3 regions of the Brachybacterium sp. SW0106-09 genome follow, and region 1 is predicted to be linked to each of the others. Evidence: riboswitches for the same ligand, from Rfam matches in the RefSeq annotation. Region 1 holds a riboswitch; each other region holds the start of a gene.
The links. Region 1 has a riboswitch for thiamine pyrophosphate ahead of Y09_RS07035 (YkoF family thiamine/hydroxymethylpyrimidine-binding protein). Riboswitches for the same ligand answer to the same signal wherever they lie in the genome.
Positions count from the first base shown of each region.

Region 2: it holds a riboswitch for thiamine pyrophosphate, as region 1 does, so the genes downstream of both, Y09_RS16070 (ECF transporter S component) here and Y09_RS07035 (YkoF family thiamine/hydroxymethylpyrimidine-binding protein) in region 1, are expected to answer to the same signal.
Region 3: it holds a riboswitch for thiamine pyrophosphate, as region 1 does, so the genes downstream of both, Y09_RS15040 (bifunctional hydroxymethylpyrimidine kinase/phosphomethylpyrimidine kinase) here and Y09_RS07035 (YkoF family thiamine/hydroxymethylpyrimidine-binding protein) in region 1, are expected to answer to the same signal.

Region 1 is NZ_BCAK01000013.1:7,430-12,130, reverse strand. It holds gene Y09_RS07060 (class I SAM-dependent methyltransferase) at 1-211, shown strand, start outside; gene purQ (phosphoribosylformylglycinamidine synthase subunit PurQ) at 347-1,072, opposite strand; gene purS (phosphoribosylformylglycinamidine synthase subunit PurS) at 1,072-1,341, opposite strand; gene Y09_RS07045 (MBL fold metallo-hydrolase) at 1,559-2,308, shown strand; gene Y09_RS07040 (protein-L-isoaspartate O-methyltransferase) at 2,316-2,924, shown strand; TPP riboswitch at 2,974-3,082, shown strand; gene Y09_RS07035 (YkoF family thiamine/hydroxymethylpyrimidine-binding protein) at 3,120-3,857, shown strand; gene Y09_RS07030 (ECF transporter S component) at 3,854-4,555, shown strand; gene Y09_RS07025 (ATP-binding cassette domain-containing protein) at 4,635-4,701, shown strand, end outside.
Region 2 is NZ_BCAK01000058.1:106,847-111,547, reverse strand. It holds gene Y09_RS16080 (ankyrin repeat domain-containing protein) at 1-251, opposite strand, end outside; gene Y09_RS16075 (ATP-binding cassette domain-containing protein) at 264-2,321, opposite strand; gene Y09_RS16070 (ECF transporter S component) at 2,348-2,929, opposite strand; TPP riboswitch at 2,977-3,082, opposite strand; gene Y09_RS16065 (hypothetical protein) at 3,114-3,680, opposite strand; gene Y09_RS16060 (M13 family metallopeptidase) at 3,677-4,701, opposite strand, start outside.
Region 3 is NZ_BCAK01000056.1:3,737-8,437, reverse strand. It holds gene Y09_RS15045 (MFS transporter) at 1-819, opposite strand, end outside; gene Y09_RS15040 (bifunctional hydroxymethylpyrimidine kinase/phosphomethylpyrimidine kinase) at 816-2,561, opposite strand; TPP riboswitch at 2,552-2,644, opposite strand; gene Y09_RS15035 (HNH endonuclease signature motif containing protein) at 2,954-4,701, shown strand, end outside.

The DNA of each region.
Region 1 (4,701 bases):
CCCGCCCTTCCACGACGGCACCGTGGTCGACGCGACGCTCGTCCAGGGCCTCCTCGACGCCGCGGCCCGCGTGCTGCGTCCCGGCGGGCAGCTGTGGTTCGTGCACAACTCCCATCTGCGCTACCGGCCGGAGGTCGAGGCTCGCTTCGGTGCCGTCCGCCAGCGCGCCCGCGACCGCCGCTTCACGGTGCTGAGCGCGGTCAGGGCCTGACGGCGCCGACGGCTCCCCGGGGAGGACGGCCCTCCCCGGGGAGGACGGCCAGGGACGACGAGAAGGGCGGGACCATGAGGTCCCGCCCTTCCGGTGTCGTGCGTCGGCCCGAGGCCGATGCCGTGATGTCGCCGCTCAGGCCACCATGCTGCGCAGCACCGAGCTGAACATGGTCAGTCCGTCGGTGCCGGTGCGGGTGCCCGCGCCGGGCTCGTCGGGCCCGAAGCCGGGCTCGACCGCGTGCTCCGGGTGCGGCATGAGGCCCACGACGTTGCCCGCGGCGTTGGTGACGCCCGCGATGTCGTGGCGCGAGCCGTTGGGGTTCTGCTCGAAGCCGGCCGGGCCGTGAGTGGCGCCGGCGGCGTAGCGGAAGACCACACGGCCCTCGTCCTCGAGCTGGGCCAGGGTGCGCTCGTCGGCCACGTACTGGCCGTCCTGGTTCTTCAGCGGGACCCGGATGACCTGGCCGGCCTCGTAGCCGGAGGTCCAGGCGGTGCGGTTGTTCTCCACGGCCAGCGGCTGGTCGCGGCAGATGAACGCACGGTGCGCGTTTTTGATCATCGCGCCGGGCAGCAGATGCGTCTCGCAGAGGATCTGGAAGCCGTTGCAGATGCCGAGGACGGGCATGCCGCCGTTCGCGGCGTCGACCACCTTGTCCATCACGGGGGCGAAGCGGCTGATCGCCCCGGCCCGCAGGTAGTCGCCGTAGGAGAAGCCGCCGGGCAGCACGACCGCGTCGACCTCGTGCAGCGAATCGTCGCCGTGCCACAGCGCGACCGGCTCGGCGCCGCCGAGCCGCACGGCGCGCAGCGCGTCGCGGTCGTCGAGCGTGCCGGGGAAGGTCACCACACCGATGCGCATCAGGCCGCGCCCTTCGCGGAGGGGTCCTCCACGTCGATCGAGACGACGTCCTCGATCACCGGGTTCGACAGCAGGGTCTCGGCGGCCTCGCGCAGGGAGGCGAGCACCTCGTCGGTGACCTCGCCCTCGACCTCGAGCTCGAACCGCTTGCCCTGGCGCACCGAGGCGATGCCCTCGAAGCCCAGGCGGGGCAGCGCGGCGGCGACCGCCTTGCCCTGCGGGTCGAGGATCTCCGGCTTCGGCATGACGTGGACCACGACACGTGGCATGGGGGCACTCCTGAGGGGACGTGTGGCGCGCGCGGCGGCGTGCCGGGGGCTGGTGCTCGGGCGCGGCCCGAGGGCCCCATCGTACCGAGGAACGCGGCCGTGCCGACGGGGCGCCCACGGCGGTGTCCTCCCGACCGGACGCCCCCGCGGCCCTGGCACGTCCCGGCCGACGGGGACTAGGTTCGAGGCACGCGACCTCGACCCCCGGGAGGACCCGATGAAGATCCGCCACCTCGTCCATTCCTGCCTGCTCGTGGAGACCGCCGGGCGACGCCTGCTCGTGGATCCGGGCGGCTTCAGCGCCGATGCGGTGCGGGGCCTGGGCGCCGAGGAGCTCTCGAGCCTCGACGCCGTGGTGATCACCCATCAGCACCCCGACCACGTCGACCCCGCGCTGCTGGGCGAGGTGCTCGCCGCCGCGTCCGACGCCGAGGTGATCGCCGAGCCGGAGACCGCCCGGGTGCTCACCGCCGCCGATGCCTCCGACGGCGGCGACGAGGGGAGCGGCGGGCCCCTCGTCGCGCAGGAGCGGGTGATCCCGCTCGCGGCGGGGGAGGCGCACCGCTTCACGCCCGTCGGCGACCACCCGTCGCTGCGGCTCGAGGCCGTCGGCGGACGCCACGCCATCATCCACCCCGACATCCCGCGGATCGGGAACTGCGGGATCGTCCTGTCCGCCGGGGACGGGCCGCGGCTCGGCATCACCGGGGACTCCCTCGAGCCGGTCCCCGAGTTCCACGGCATCGACGTCCTCGCCTTCGCCGTCACCGCGCCCTGGTCGAAGATGTCCGAGACCATCGAGTTCCTCCGCGCCGTCGGCCCGCGGCTCGCCCTGCCCGTCCACGACGCGGTCGCGAGCGACCTCGGACGACCGATCTACCTGCGCCAGGCCACGAACCTCGCCCCCGAGGGCACCGAGGTGCGGGACTGGCCGGAGGACGGCGTCGTCGAGGTCGCCGGGAGCTGACGGCGCCATGTCGCACCGGGCCGAGAGCGAGCGCCGCCTCGAGGAGGCGCTCGCGGCGACCGACCGGCAACGGTTCCTCCCCGAGGAGCTGCGGCGGCTCGCCGGCGAGGACCGGCCCCTGCCGATCGGTCACGGCCAGACGAACTCCCAGCCCACGACGGTGCGGAACATGCTCGCCCTGCTCGACGTGCGACCGGGGCAGCGAGTGCTCGACCTCGGCGCGGGATCGGGATGGACGACGGCGCTGCTCGCCCGGCTGTGCGGACCGGAGGGGAGGGTGATCGGCGTCGAGCGGCGCGCCGAGCTGATCAGCCCGGCCCGGGCCGCGCTCGCCGGGACAGCGGACGCGGGGACGGCGAGTGCCGAGATCCGACTCGCGCACCCCGGCGTGCTCGGCGCGCCGGAGGGCGCGCCGTACGACCGGATCCTCGTCTCCGCGCAGGCCGACGCCGTGCCGCGGAGCCTGATCGCGCAGCTCGCGGACGGCGGCGTGATGGTGATCCCCGTGCGCGAGCGGATGCTGCGCCTGGAGCGCCGCGGCGAGGAGGTCGCCGCGAGCGAGCACGGCGCCTACGTCTTCGTCCCCCTCGTCGAGGACCCGCCGACGACCCGCTGAACGCAGCGCCGGACACGAGGAGCGTGCGCCGGACCGGACCGGTATGGTGCGGGGCGTGCACGGGAGTCCGGTAGGCCGGGCTGAGAGGGAGTACTCGAACTCCGACCGTAGAACCTGATCCGGATCATGCCGGCGCAGGGAGCTCCGCCGAGCGATCGTCGCCGCGCGCCCGTGCCCGTACGAAAGGCATGGACCGTGACCTCATCGCCCACCGCCCCCACCGCGCCCGCCCCCTCCGGCGGCCCGGCCGCGACCCCGCTCGGCTTCGGGGTCGGCGCCCGCGTCACCGCCGCCGTGATGAGCGAGGACTACGCCCGGATCCTCGAAGGCGTCCTCTCCCGGCTGGACCTCACCGGCCTCGTGCACGAGACCGGGGACGTCTCGACCTATCTCGGCGGCCACGAGGCCCACCTCCAGCGCGTCCTGATCGACCTGGCCGAGGCGCTCGCCCGCACCGGCCACCACGCGACCCTCTCCGTGCTCCTCTCGCGCGGCTGCCCCGGCGAGGTGGAATGCGAGCTGCCCGGCGGCGCGGGCCCCCGCGCGACCGAGGTGCCGCAGCCGCGGAGCACCGGACGCTTCGCGAGCGCCGAGTGGGCGCTGTACCCGCTGGCCGACGAGGTCGCCGTCGACGGCACCGCCCCCGACCACATGCGCGACATCCACGCCGCGATCGACCATACGAAGGAGCTCGGCACCTTCTGCGGCTCCGAGCACTTCGTCACCCGGCTCGAGGGCGACGCCGGCGACGTGATCGCCACCGCGCTCGCCGGCTGGCTGCTCGTCGGCCGCGGCGTCCAGCACGTCACCAGCCACCTGACGCTCTCGCTGAACAGCCCCTCGCACGAGGTGCGGGAGCTCGCGGCGGGCGCCGACGCACCGGGCGCCGACGCACCGGCCGCCGGCGACGAGGGCCGGGAGGAGGCGCGATGACCGAGGAGCACGGCACCGCCGCGCCCGCGAACGACTCCGCAGCGCCCGCCGCGGCGCCTGCCGACGCCGGCGCGACCGCCCCTGCCGGCACGTCCCGTCGCCACACCCCGCTGAGCCTGCGCGAGCTCGTGCTCGTGGTGGTGCTCGGCGTCGTGTTCGGCTTCCTGTACTGGGTGTTCGTGCAAGCCTGGAACGGCCTGGCGATCGCGATGGGCCCGGCCGGGGACCTCGCCCAGCACCTCGTGTTCGGCTCCTGGCTGCTGGTGGCGCCGGTCGCGATCGCGATCCTGCGCCGACCGGGTGTGGGGATCCTCGCCGAGATGCTCGCCGCGGTCATCGAGGTGGTCTTCCTCGGCAGCCCCGTCGGCCCCCTGCTGCTGCTCTCCGCGGCGCTGCAGGGGATCGGCTCCGAGCTGCCCTTCGCCCTGACCCGCTACCGCCGCTTCGGCTGGGGCGTGTTCGCCGCCTCCGGTGCGCTCGGCGCGGGGCTGGTGTTCTTCTGGACCGCGTACCGGATGGGCTGGTACGGCCAGGACCTGCTCGCGCTCCGGCTCGGCGTGCAGGTGCTGTCCGGGATCGTGCTCGGCGGTCTGCTGGCCCGGGTGATCGTCCGCGCGCTCGAGCGCACCGGCGTGCTCGCCGACTTCGCGATCGGTGCCGCGGGCGCGGCACGGATCCCCGAGCGCCGTGTCCGCTGAGGCGCACGCCGCGGGAGCGGCCCCAGGCCGGGTGCAGGGCCCCGAGCATCGGCAGGCCCCGGAGCAGGAGCCGGGCCCTGTGCGGGCACCGGCTCCCGCCGGCGAGCCCCGGGTGCTGGTGGCCGAGGGGCTCGAGGCGGTGCTGC
Region 2 (4,701 bases), on a different contig from region 1:
GCGAGCGGGGACTGGCCGCGGTCGTTGAGCAGGTCCACGTCGGCGCCGCGGGCGGCGAGCTCGCTCACCAGCGCGGCGTGCCCGTGATAGGCGGCGAGCATGAGGGGGGAGTTCCCGGAGGCGTCGCGCAGGTTCGCCGGCGCGCCGTTGTCGAGGAAGGCGCGCACGGTCTCGGCGTCGCCCTTCCGGGCGGCGTCGAGCAGGGTGTTGGCGAGCTCGATGAGCTCGGGATCCAGGGAGTCGTCGGTCATCGCCCCAGCGTATTACGCGGGGCCGACGAGCAGCTCGGCGATCAGCGGCCACACCAGCAGCCCCGCCGCGATCAGGACCCCCAGCAGGTCCGCGGGTCCGACGGGGCTCGGCGCCGCCCAGGTGCGGTGCGTCGCGGTCGCGAAGCCGCGGGAGTCCATCGCCAGGGCCTGCTGCTCGGCGCCGCGCAGCGTGTCCACGAGCAGGGCGAGGGTGGCGCCCGCGAGCACCCGGGGGGAGCGGGGACCGCCGAGGCCGCGGCGAGTGCGTGCCTCGAGGATCGCAGCCCACTGCCGGCCCAGATGCCCTACCCGCACCAGCGCGATCACGGAGGCGGCGACGGGCCGTCCGGGCAGGTGCAGGCGCTGGCCGAGCGCGTCCCCGAGCGGGGTGGGGCGCACGGAGGCGAGGGCCAGCACCCCGGGGGCGACGAAGGCGGTGATCCGCGCGGCCTCCTTGAGGCCGACGAGCCATGCCTCCCCGGACAGCGCCGGCGCCTCGCCCAGCAGCGCCGTGGTCCAGGCGAGCCCCGCCGCGGAGAGCACGATCGGGAGCAGGCGCAGGGCCGCGCCGCGCAGGCTCCGCACCGCCAGCGGGGCGAGCAGCACGGTCGGGGCGAGGGCGAGCAGCCCGCCCTGCCAGCTCTGCACGGCGAAGGAGCCGATCGCGGCGAGGATCCCGATCAGGCTCAGCGTCAGCGGGTTCAGCGCGTCGGCCGGGACCCGGCGGGGCGCGGGCGTGGGGACCGCGTCCGGTGCCGGGGCGGGCAGGTCGTGGCGCGCGTCGGCCGCGGCGACGAGGAGCTCGTCGTGGCTCGCGGCGAGCACCGCCGTGCCGCGGGCCCTCGCCTCGCGCAGCAGCTCCAGCACCTCGCGGCGCCGCCGGGCGTCCAGGCCCACGGTCGGCTCGTCGAGCACGAGCAGGCCGGGCCGCTGGGCGAGGGCCGCGACGATCGCGAGACGGCGCTGTTCGCCGCCGGAGAGGCGGTGGGGGTGGGCGCCGGCGAGCGGGGCCAGGCCCGCCCGCTGAAGGAGCTCGTCCGCGAGGTCCTCGTCCGTGGCCCAGGGGGAGGCGAGGACCTCCTCCCGCACGGTCGTCGCGACGAAGGAGTGCTCGGGGTCCTGGGGGACGAGGGCGATTTGGGAGGGCTCGGGGCGGGACACGGCGCCCGCTCCCGGCTCCGTCGCGCCGACGAGGACGCGCAGGAGGGAGGTCTTGCCCGCACCGGACGGGCCGGTCAGCGCGGTCAGCCGCCCAGCGCGCAGCTCGAGGTCCTGCGGTGCGGTGAGTCCCCGGGCGGGCACGGTGACGCCGCGCAGCGCGGCGACGGTCTCGCCGGGCCCGACAGGGCCCGGTGCCTCCTCGGCGGCGGCCTCCTCCTCGAGCACTCCCGCCTCGATCAGCACCTCGCGACGGTGGGAGAGGAGCTGGTCCGGATGCCCGTCGGCGAGCACCCGGGCGCGGGAGCCGAGCACGATCAGCCGGTCCACGTGCGGCAGCCAGGGCCCGATCCGGTGCTCGGCGACGACGAGGGTGCGGCGGCCCGTGACCGCGAGGATCGCCCGGCGCACCTCCTCGGCCGTCGGGGCATCGAGCATGGAGGTCGGCTCATCCAGGAGCAGCAGGTCGGGGCGCAGGGCCAGCGCGCCGGCCAGCGCGATCCGCTGCTGCTGGCCGCCCGAGGCGTCCAGCGGCGCCCGTTCGGGGTCGAGGTCGACTCGCGCTGCCTCGAGCGCCCGGGCGGCGCGCTCGGTGAGCTCCGGCCGGGGCAGTCCCGCGTTCTCCGGTCCGAAGGCGGCGTCGCGGGCGACGGTCGCGCCGACGAGGGCGTGCACCGGGTTCTGCAGCAGCAGGCCCCGCTCCCCGGGCCGGCTGGGCGCGGGGACGAGCCCCTCGCCGTCCCCGTCCTCGGGGTCCAGCAGCCCGGCCAGCGCCCGCAGCACGGTCGACTTCCCACTGCCGCTCGCCCCGGCCAGCAGCACTCGCTGCCCGGGCGGGATCTCGACGTCGAGCCCCTCGATGGTCGGCTCGCGCCGGCTGAGCGGCCGCCAGCGCAGCCGGTCGACGTGCACGGGCGCCGCCGGGACGGTCCCGGTGCTCAGGCCTCCACCGCGCGGGCCGCCTCCCGGCCGGAGGCCAGGGAGTCCACCGCGCCGGTCGCGATCAGCGCCCGGCTCGCCGCCCAGCCCAGCACCCCGCACAGCAGCGCCCCCGAGAGCAGGAAGAAGGCGAGCATCGTGCCGGAGAAGGCCCAGCTCATCTCCTGGTAGTAGGCGACCTTCTCCCATCCCCATTCGAGCAAGGCAGAGAGCACGCCGCCGAGCACCGCCACGGGCAGGGTGAAGCGCCGGTAGCGGGTGAGCAGGAAGGCGAGCTCGACTCCACCGCCCTGCATGAGACCGGACACGGCGGTGCCCCAGCCCCACTGGCTGCCCAGCAGCATCGAGAGCACGGCGGCGACCATCTCCGCGAGCAGGGCGGCGCCGGGCTTGCGCACCAGCAGCGCGGCGAGCACGGCCGGCAGGAACCAGATCCCCGCCAGCAGCCCCTCGGCAGGCTTGAACGCCGCGGTCAGCGGGCCGATCAGGGTGTAGAGCTGGCCGTAGCCGAGGAAGGCGACCCCGAAGGCCGCCCCGATCAGCACGGTCACCAGCAGATCGACGGTGCGATAACGGGTCATCACGTCTCCTCCCAGGTCCTGGAAGGGGCGCGGAGCACCGGCGGTGCTCCACGGAAATCCCGACTCCCTACGCCGGTGCGAGCCGGATCAGGTTCGAGGGTCTGCGCCGTCGGCGCACTCTCAGCACCGGACGGTGCTCCCCTGTCAGTGGATGACGAGCAGACAGTCTAGCCCAGGAGCACGCTCAGCGGCGGGCACGGATGGCCTGGTCGATCGCATCGGCGGCCGCCTGGGGGTCGACGGGGGAGAGGATGTAGCAGGTGTCCTTCGTCCCGATGATCTCCACGCTCGTGCCCGGCCGGGTGACCAGCATCCGATAGGGTCGCTGCTGCTCGGCGAGGGTGAAGATCTTCCGCCGGCCGACGGGGGTGAGCTCCTCGGGCTTCGGGGTCATCGCCCTCCCGCGCCGCCAGCCGTAGCCGCCGAGGGCGACGCCCACGGTGCCGGTGGGAATCTCCCGCAGCTGCACGGTGCGGAAGTCCTCGATCGGCCAGACCCGGCGGGGGAGGAAGCCGCCGAGGCTGACGGTGACCCCGTGCTCGTCGACCACGAAGCGGGTGGCCTGGCCCATCCACGTCCACAGCGCCAGCAGCGCGAAGGCGGCGAGCACCGCGATCGCACCCGGAGCCGATCCGCGCTGCAGCAGCAGGCCCGACACGATCAGGCCCGCCACCACGGTGACGACGACGCGGGTCCAGCCCACGGAGGAGGGCACCGTCCGCCCGACGTGGAAGGGCGCATCGGGCCTCACCAGATGCTCACCCGCTCCTCGGGAGCGCGGTACATGCCATCGCCCTCGCGCACGTCGAAGGCCTCATGGAACTCGTCGAGGTGCCCGGCGACCGTGTTGCAGCGGAACTCCATCGGCGCGTGGAGGTCCACGGCCAGGCGGCGGATCGCCTCCTGGGGCCGGTTCCGGCCCCGCCACACGGTCGCCCAGGACCAGAACACGCGCTGCAGGCCGGTGAGCCCGTCGAGCTCGGCCGCGGCCTGCTCCTCGGAGCGGCTGGCGAGATAGGCCTTGACCGCGATGGAGAGCCCGCCGAGGTCGCCGATGTTCTCGCCGATGGTGAGGGCGCCGTTGACGCGGTGGGAGTCGTCGAGCTCGCGCGGGGAGAGCTCCGAGTACTGCGCGATGAGACGGGCGGCGCGGGCGTCGAAGGCCTCGCGATCCTCCGCCGTCCACCAGGAGACGAGGTTGCCGTCCCCGTCGTACTTCGAGCCCTGGTCGTCGAAGCCGTGGCCGACCTCGTGGCCGATCACCGCGCCGATCCCGCCGAAGTTCACGGCGTCGTCGGCCTCCGCGTCGAAGAACGGGGGCTGGAGGATCGCGGCGGGGAAGACGATCTCGTTCCGGCCGGGGTTGTAGTAGGCGTTGACCGTCTGCGGGGTCATGTGCCACTCGGTCTCGTCCATCGGCCCGCCGACCTTCGAGAACTCGAAGTCCGCCTCGAAACGACGGGAGGCGCGGACGGACGCGACGAGGTCGCCGGGGACGAGCTCGAGGCCGTCGTAGTCGCGCCACTTCTCCGGGTACCCGATCTTCGGGGTGAACCTCTCGAGCTTCGCGAGCGCCTTCTCGCGGGTGGCCGGGGTCATCCAGTCCAACGAGCTGATCGAGTCGCGGTAGGCGTCCATCAGGGCGTCGACCAGCGCGGTCATACGCTCCTTGTGGACGGCGGGGAAGTGGCGGGTGACGTACTCGCGGCCGACGGCGAAGCCGACCGCGCCCTCGACCAGGGCCACGCCCCGCTTCCACCGCTCCTTCAGCT
Region 3 (4,701 bases), on a different contig from region 1:
CAGCCGGGCCGTCAGCAGCAGCACGGTCGAGTCGGTGAGCAGCCACAGCCCCGTCATCAGCACGAACGCCGCCCAGAACGCGGACGCCCACCGTCCGGTGAGCAGGCTGCGGAGGCCCGGTCGCGGGGCCGACGGGGTGGCGGACGCCGGTGCTCGCCGGGCCTGCGGCGCATCGACCACGTGCCGCCGGTAGTAGAGCATCATCCCGATCGACAGCGCCGCGCCCGCGACGAACAGCGCCCGCCAGCCCCAGGCCGCGTACTGCTCCGGCCCGAGGGCCGCCAGCAGCGCCGCGACGGCGAAGGCGATCGTGGCCTGCGCCCACGGCGCCATCGAGAGGATCAGCCCGCTCATCAGTCCGCGCCGCCGCGGCCTCGACCACTCCATCGCCAGCGGGATCGCGGCCGAGTACTCGCCGGCCACGAAGATCCCGCCGAGGAAGCGCAGCGCCAGGATCAGCGCGACCGTGCCCGGGCCGAGCATCTGATGGGTGGGGACGAGGGCGATCGCGAGCGCGCACGCCGCGGTGCCCGCGATGGCGAGGCGGGTGGTGCGGGTGCGTCCCATGCGGTCCGCGATCCGCCCGAACACCACCCCGCCGACGGGCCGGCCCAGCAGCATCGCGACGATGATCAGCGCCGCCGCCGACGCGGTCGCCGACGGGCCCGCGATCACGAGCATCGCCGGCGCCAGCGCCGTGACCGGCAGGAACACATGGATGTTGTCGATGAAGTTCCCGACCACGCCGGCGCGCAGCGCGGCCCGGCCCTCGGGCGGCAGGGCGCGGGTGCCGGTCGCGGCGATCGAGGCGGCGGTCATCGAGTCGCCCCGGTGAGCGTCGGAGCCGGGGAGACGGCGGCGGCGTCCACACGTCGTGCCTGTTCGAAGAACTCCAGCTCGTGACGGCAGGTGAGGAGGAAGGCGCGCGCCGCCTCCGCCCGCACGGCGGGATCGGCGGTCTCGAGCTCGCGCTCGACGACGCCGAGCGCCCCGCGCACCCCCTCCACGAAGGTGGGGTCGCGGTAGGTCAGGAGCCACCCCGCGTAGGGGTGCTCGTCCGGTACCTCGGGCAGGCTCGCCCCGACCTGCGCGTACAGCCAGAAGCAGGGCAGCGCCGCGGCCGCTCCGACGGCCGTCGGGTCCCCGAGCGCCCGGGCGAGCAGGAAGTCGGTGTATGAACTGGTCACCGGGCTGACGGCCACCTCCGCCGCGTCAGGACGGGTCGCGAGCCAGCCGCGGTGGAGCTCGAGCTCGGTATCCACGCAGTGCCGGGAGGAGTCCGACCAGAACTCCCGCGCGGCAGGGTCCTCCGAGGTCGCGGCGAGGGTCGCGAGGGCGCGGGAGTAGCGCTGCAGGTAGTGAGAGTCCTGCGCGAGATAGAAGGAGAACTGCCCCTCGGGCAGGCTCCCGTCCACGAGCGCCGCCACGAAGCCGGAGCCCTCGATCGCGCCGGCGAGCGGCGCCCCGGCCGCCCACAGCGCCTCGGTCCACGGGCCGACGGGCGGGACCGAGGCGGCAGGACCCGTCGGGCCGTCGGCCGTCGCTCGGGCGGCGAGCTGGGCCGGCTGCTCCCACCGGTCCGGCACCGCGCCGCCGGCGACCCACGGCGCGGCCGATCCCGCCGCCGCGAGCCGCCGTGCCCGGTGGGCGTGGTCGACGGGGCCGTTCCCGCTCCCGACCTGCAGCTCTGCGCCGTGCAGGATCGCCTCGTGCAGCCAGTCGGTGACCCAGGCGAGCGCCGTGGCCGGGTCCTCGCCGGCGCCGAGCCGGGTCGCGAGCGCCGCCGCGAGGGAGCAGCCGGTGCCGTGCGTGCTCGTCGTGTCCACCCGCGTCGAGTGCACGGGGTGGCGGGTACCGTCGGTCCCGATCCAGGTGTTGGTGACCTCGCGGCTGTCGAGGTGCCCGGTCTTCACCACGACCGCGACGCCGGTCGCCTCCGACCAGCGGGCGGCCTGGGTGAGGGCCTCGTCCTCGTCGTGCGCGCGGGGCTCGCCGGTGAGGACGGCGAGCTCGTCGATGTTCGGGGTGACCACGGTGGCGAGGGAGCAGAAGCGGATCATCGCCTGCTCCGCCTCGGGCTCCAGCAGCCTGTCGCCGCTGGTCGCGACCATCACCGGGTCGACGACGAGCACCCGCGGCGGATGGGCGGAGAGCCAGGTCCGGACGGCCTCGATGATCTCGGCGGTGCCGAGCATGCCGGTCTTGACCGCCTCGAGCTCGACGTCGTCGCAGACCGCGCGGAGCTGCGCGGCGAGGAACTGCGCGGGAGGGACGTGGATGTCGCTCACGCCGTGGGTGTTCTGTGCGACGACCGCGGTGACCGCCGCCATGCCGAAGCCGCCCGCGGCGGTGATCGATTTGAGGTCCGCCGCGGTGCCGGCGCCGCCCGTCGGGTCGGTGCCCGCGATCGAGAGCACTCGCGGGGCCGACGGCGCGGGGCGGTCGGGTGCGGGATGGCCCGTTGCGGGATGGCCGGACGCGGGCCGGCGGGTGGCGGGCCGATCGGGCGCGGCGGCGCGGGGGAGGGCAGCGGGAAAGAGGGTGCAAGGATCCGAGCTCATGCGGACATCCCTTCGCTAGTACGAACTAGATCAGGTTCCACGGGTGTGATCTCAGCGCCTCGGGCGCACCCCGTGTCCAGCGGCCGAGTGTAGGCCAGGCGGCGGGGAAGGGGCCGGGATGTCCGGAGCCGATGCCCCTCTACCGCAGGGGTCCGACAGACGAGGCGGCCCCTCGGAAATCTGTGGATGGCATTGTGGAAAACGAGGAGCTGTGGAGGAAAGGTGAGGATCGAGAGCCGCATTGCGCTCGAGATCCGCCACTCGATCAGAAAGTTATCCACATATTCTCTGTGGGCCTTTCTTCTGTCGGTGTCGGTCCCTAGTCTGAAGGGGTCGGATCGAGAAGGGCGGTGCATCGACGCATCGCCGACGCGGACGGGGAGGAGGGGCCGATGGGCATCACGCAGCCGGAGCATTCGCCGGGCGATGAGATCGCCGACGGCGCACGCGACGCGGTGCGTTCCGAGCGGTCGGATGCCGCCGCCCCAGATACCTCCGCGTGGGAGGTCTCCCTGCCCTCGGTTCCCGCCTCCTCGCCGGTGGTGACGGCATCGCCGTCGGTTCCTGCCGCCACCTCCCCGGACCCCGTCGACGATGCCCTGATCGCGTCGCTTCCTGCACGTTTCCGCCGGGTCGGCGCACGCCAGGCTCGTACTCGTGACGCGCTGCCCGATCTCGGCGGCTGCGCCGACGACCCCGCCCTGAGCGAGGCCGCGCAGCGCGTGTGGGATGCGGAGCGCGCCACTGCCCTCGCGCTCGCGGCGCAGTACCGCGCCCTCGCCGCCCTGCACGAGTTCGAGGGCGAGTACGAGGACGCCTGCGAGCTCGACGAGGTCGAGACGCTCCGCGCCGCACTCGGCCTCCGGGTCACTCGCAGTGCCGCGAGCTGGCGACTGCGCGACGCATACCAGGCCGTGAACCATTTCCCGCGCACCCTCGAGAACCTTGAATCCGGGAGCATGCCGTCGGCGTGGTTCCAGAAGATGCTGAAGACCTCGCAGAAGCTCTCCGAATCCTCCAGGAGGGATCTCGATGCCGTGATCTCGACATGGTCCACGGATATCAGCCCGGAACGATTCTTCACGCTCCTGCGCGCCCTCATCGAGCATCTCGCCGAGCGCGAGAGCCGTCCCGATCCCGTCGCCGCGCTCGAGCGCACCGTCGAGCTGCTTCCCGGCGCGGAGGCCGGCACCGGGACCCTGCGGATCACGGGCCCGATCCCCGAGATCCTCGCCCGGTGGAAGTCAGTCGACGAGTCCGCCCGCGCCGTCCAGGCGGCGCAGCGTGCGGCGCTCCGCGACGGCACACCGATCCCGCACGACCCCGACGGCGTCGTCCTCGAGACCGGCAGGGCCCTTCCGCTCACCCGGCTGCGCTACGCCCTGATCGGTACCGCCGAACTCGACGTCGACGGGGTCGCCGTCCCCGCCGAGCGGTTCCGCCTCAACGTCACGGTGCCCGTGCTGACCCTGCTCGGCGCTTCCGACCAGCCCGGCATGCTCGACGGCGTCACCCCGCTGCCGCCCTCGATGGCGCGTTCCCTCGCCGGCAGCTGCACCGTCTGGCACCGCGTCCTCACCAGCGCGAGCAGCGGCGCCTTCCTCCCGCTCCCGGCCGACCGCGTCATCCCCACCCCCGCGATGCTCGAGCACCTCCGGCTCCGCAACGGACAGTGCGCCGTCCCCGGATGCACGCGCCCCACCTCCTGGGCCTCCGAGTGCGACCACATCGAGGAGTGCCTGCGCGGCACCCCGGGCGAGGGCGGCGCCACCGAGGTCGAGAACCTGCACCTCCTGTGCTGGCAGCACCACCTCGACAAGACGAACGGCCTGCTGGACCCCACCCGGCTCCCCACGCAGGCAGGCGAGCCAGGCCGCACCCGCTGGACCGTCGGCCACCACGGCGACGCCGTCACTGTCCTCGACGACCTCGACCACGCCAGCCTCGAGATGGTCGAGCTGCTCACCGCCGCCTGGACCGGATTCCTGCGCGGCACCCACGCCGGCAGCCCCGCGACCAGCCCGAACAGCCCACCGGAGCATCCCGCTGACCGGCGCGTGCTCACCACACCGGTGGCCGGGGAGCCGACCCTGCAGACCCAGGCGCCGCCCGGACCCCCGCCCACGGCGGACCCACGCCC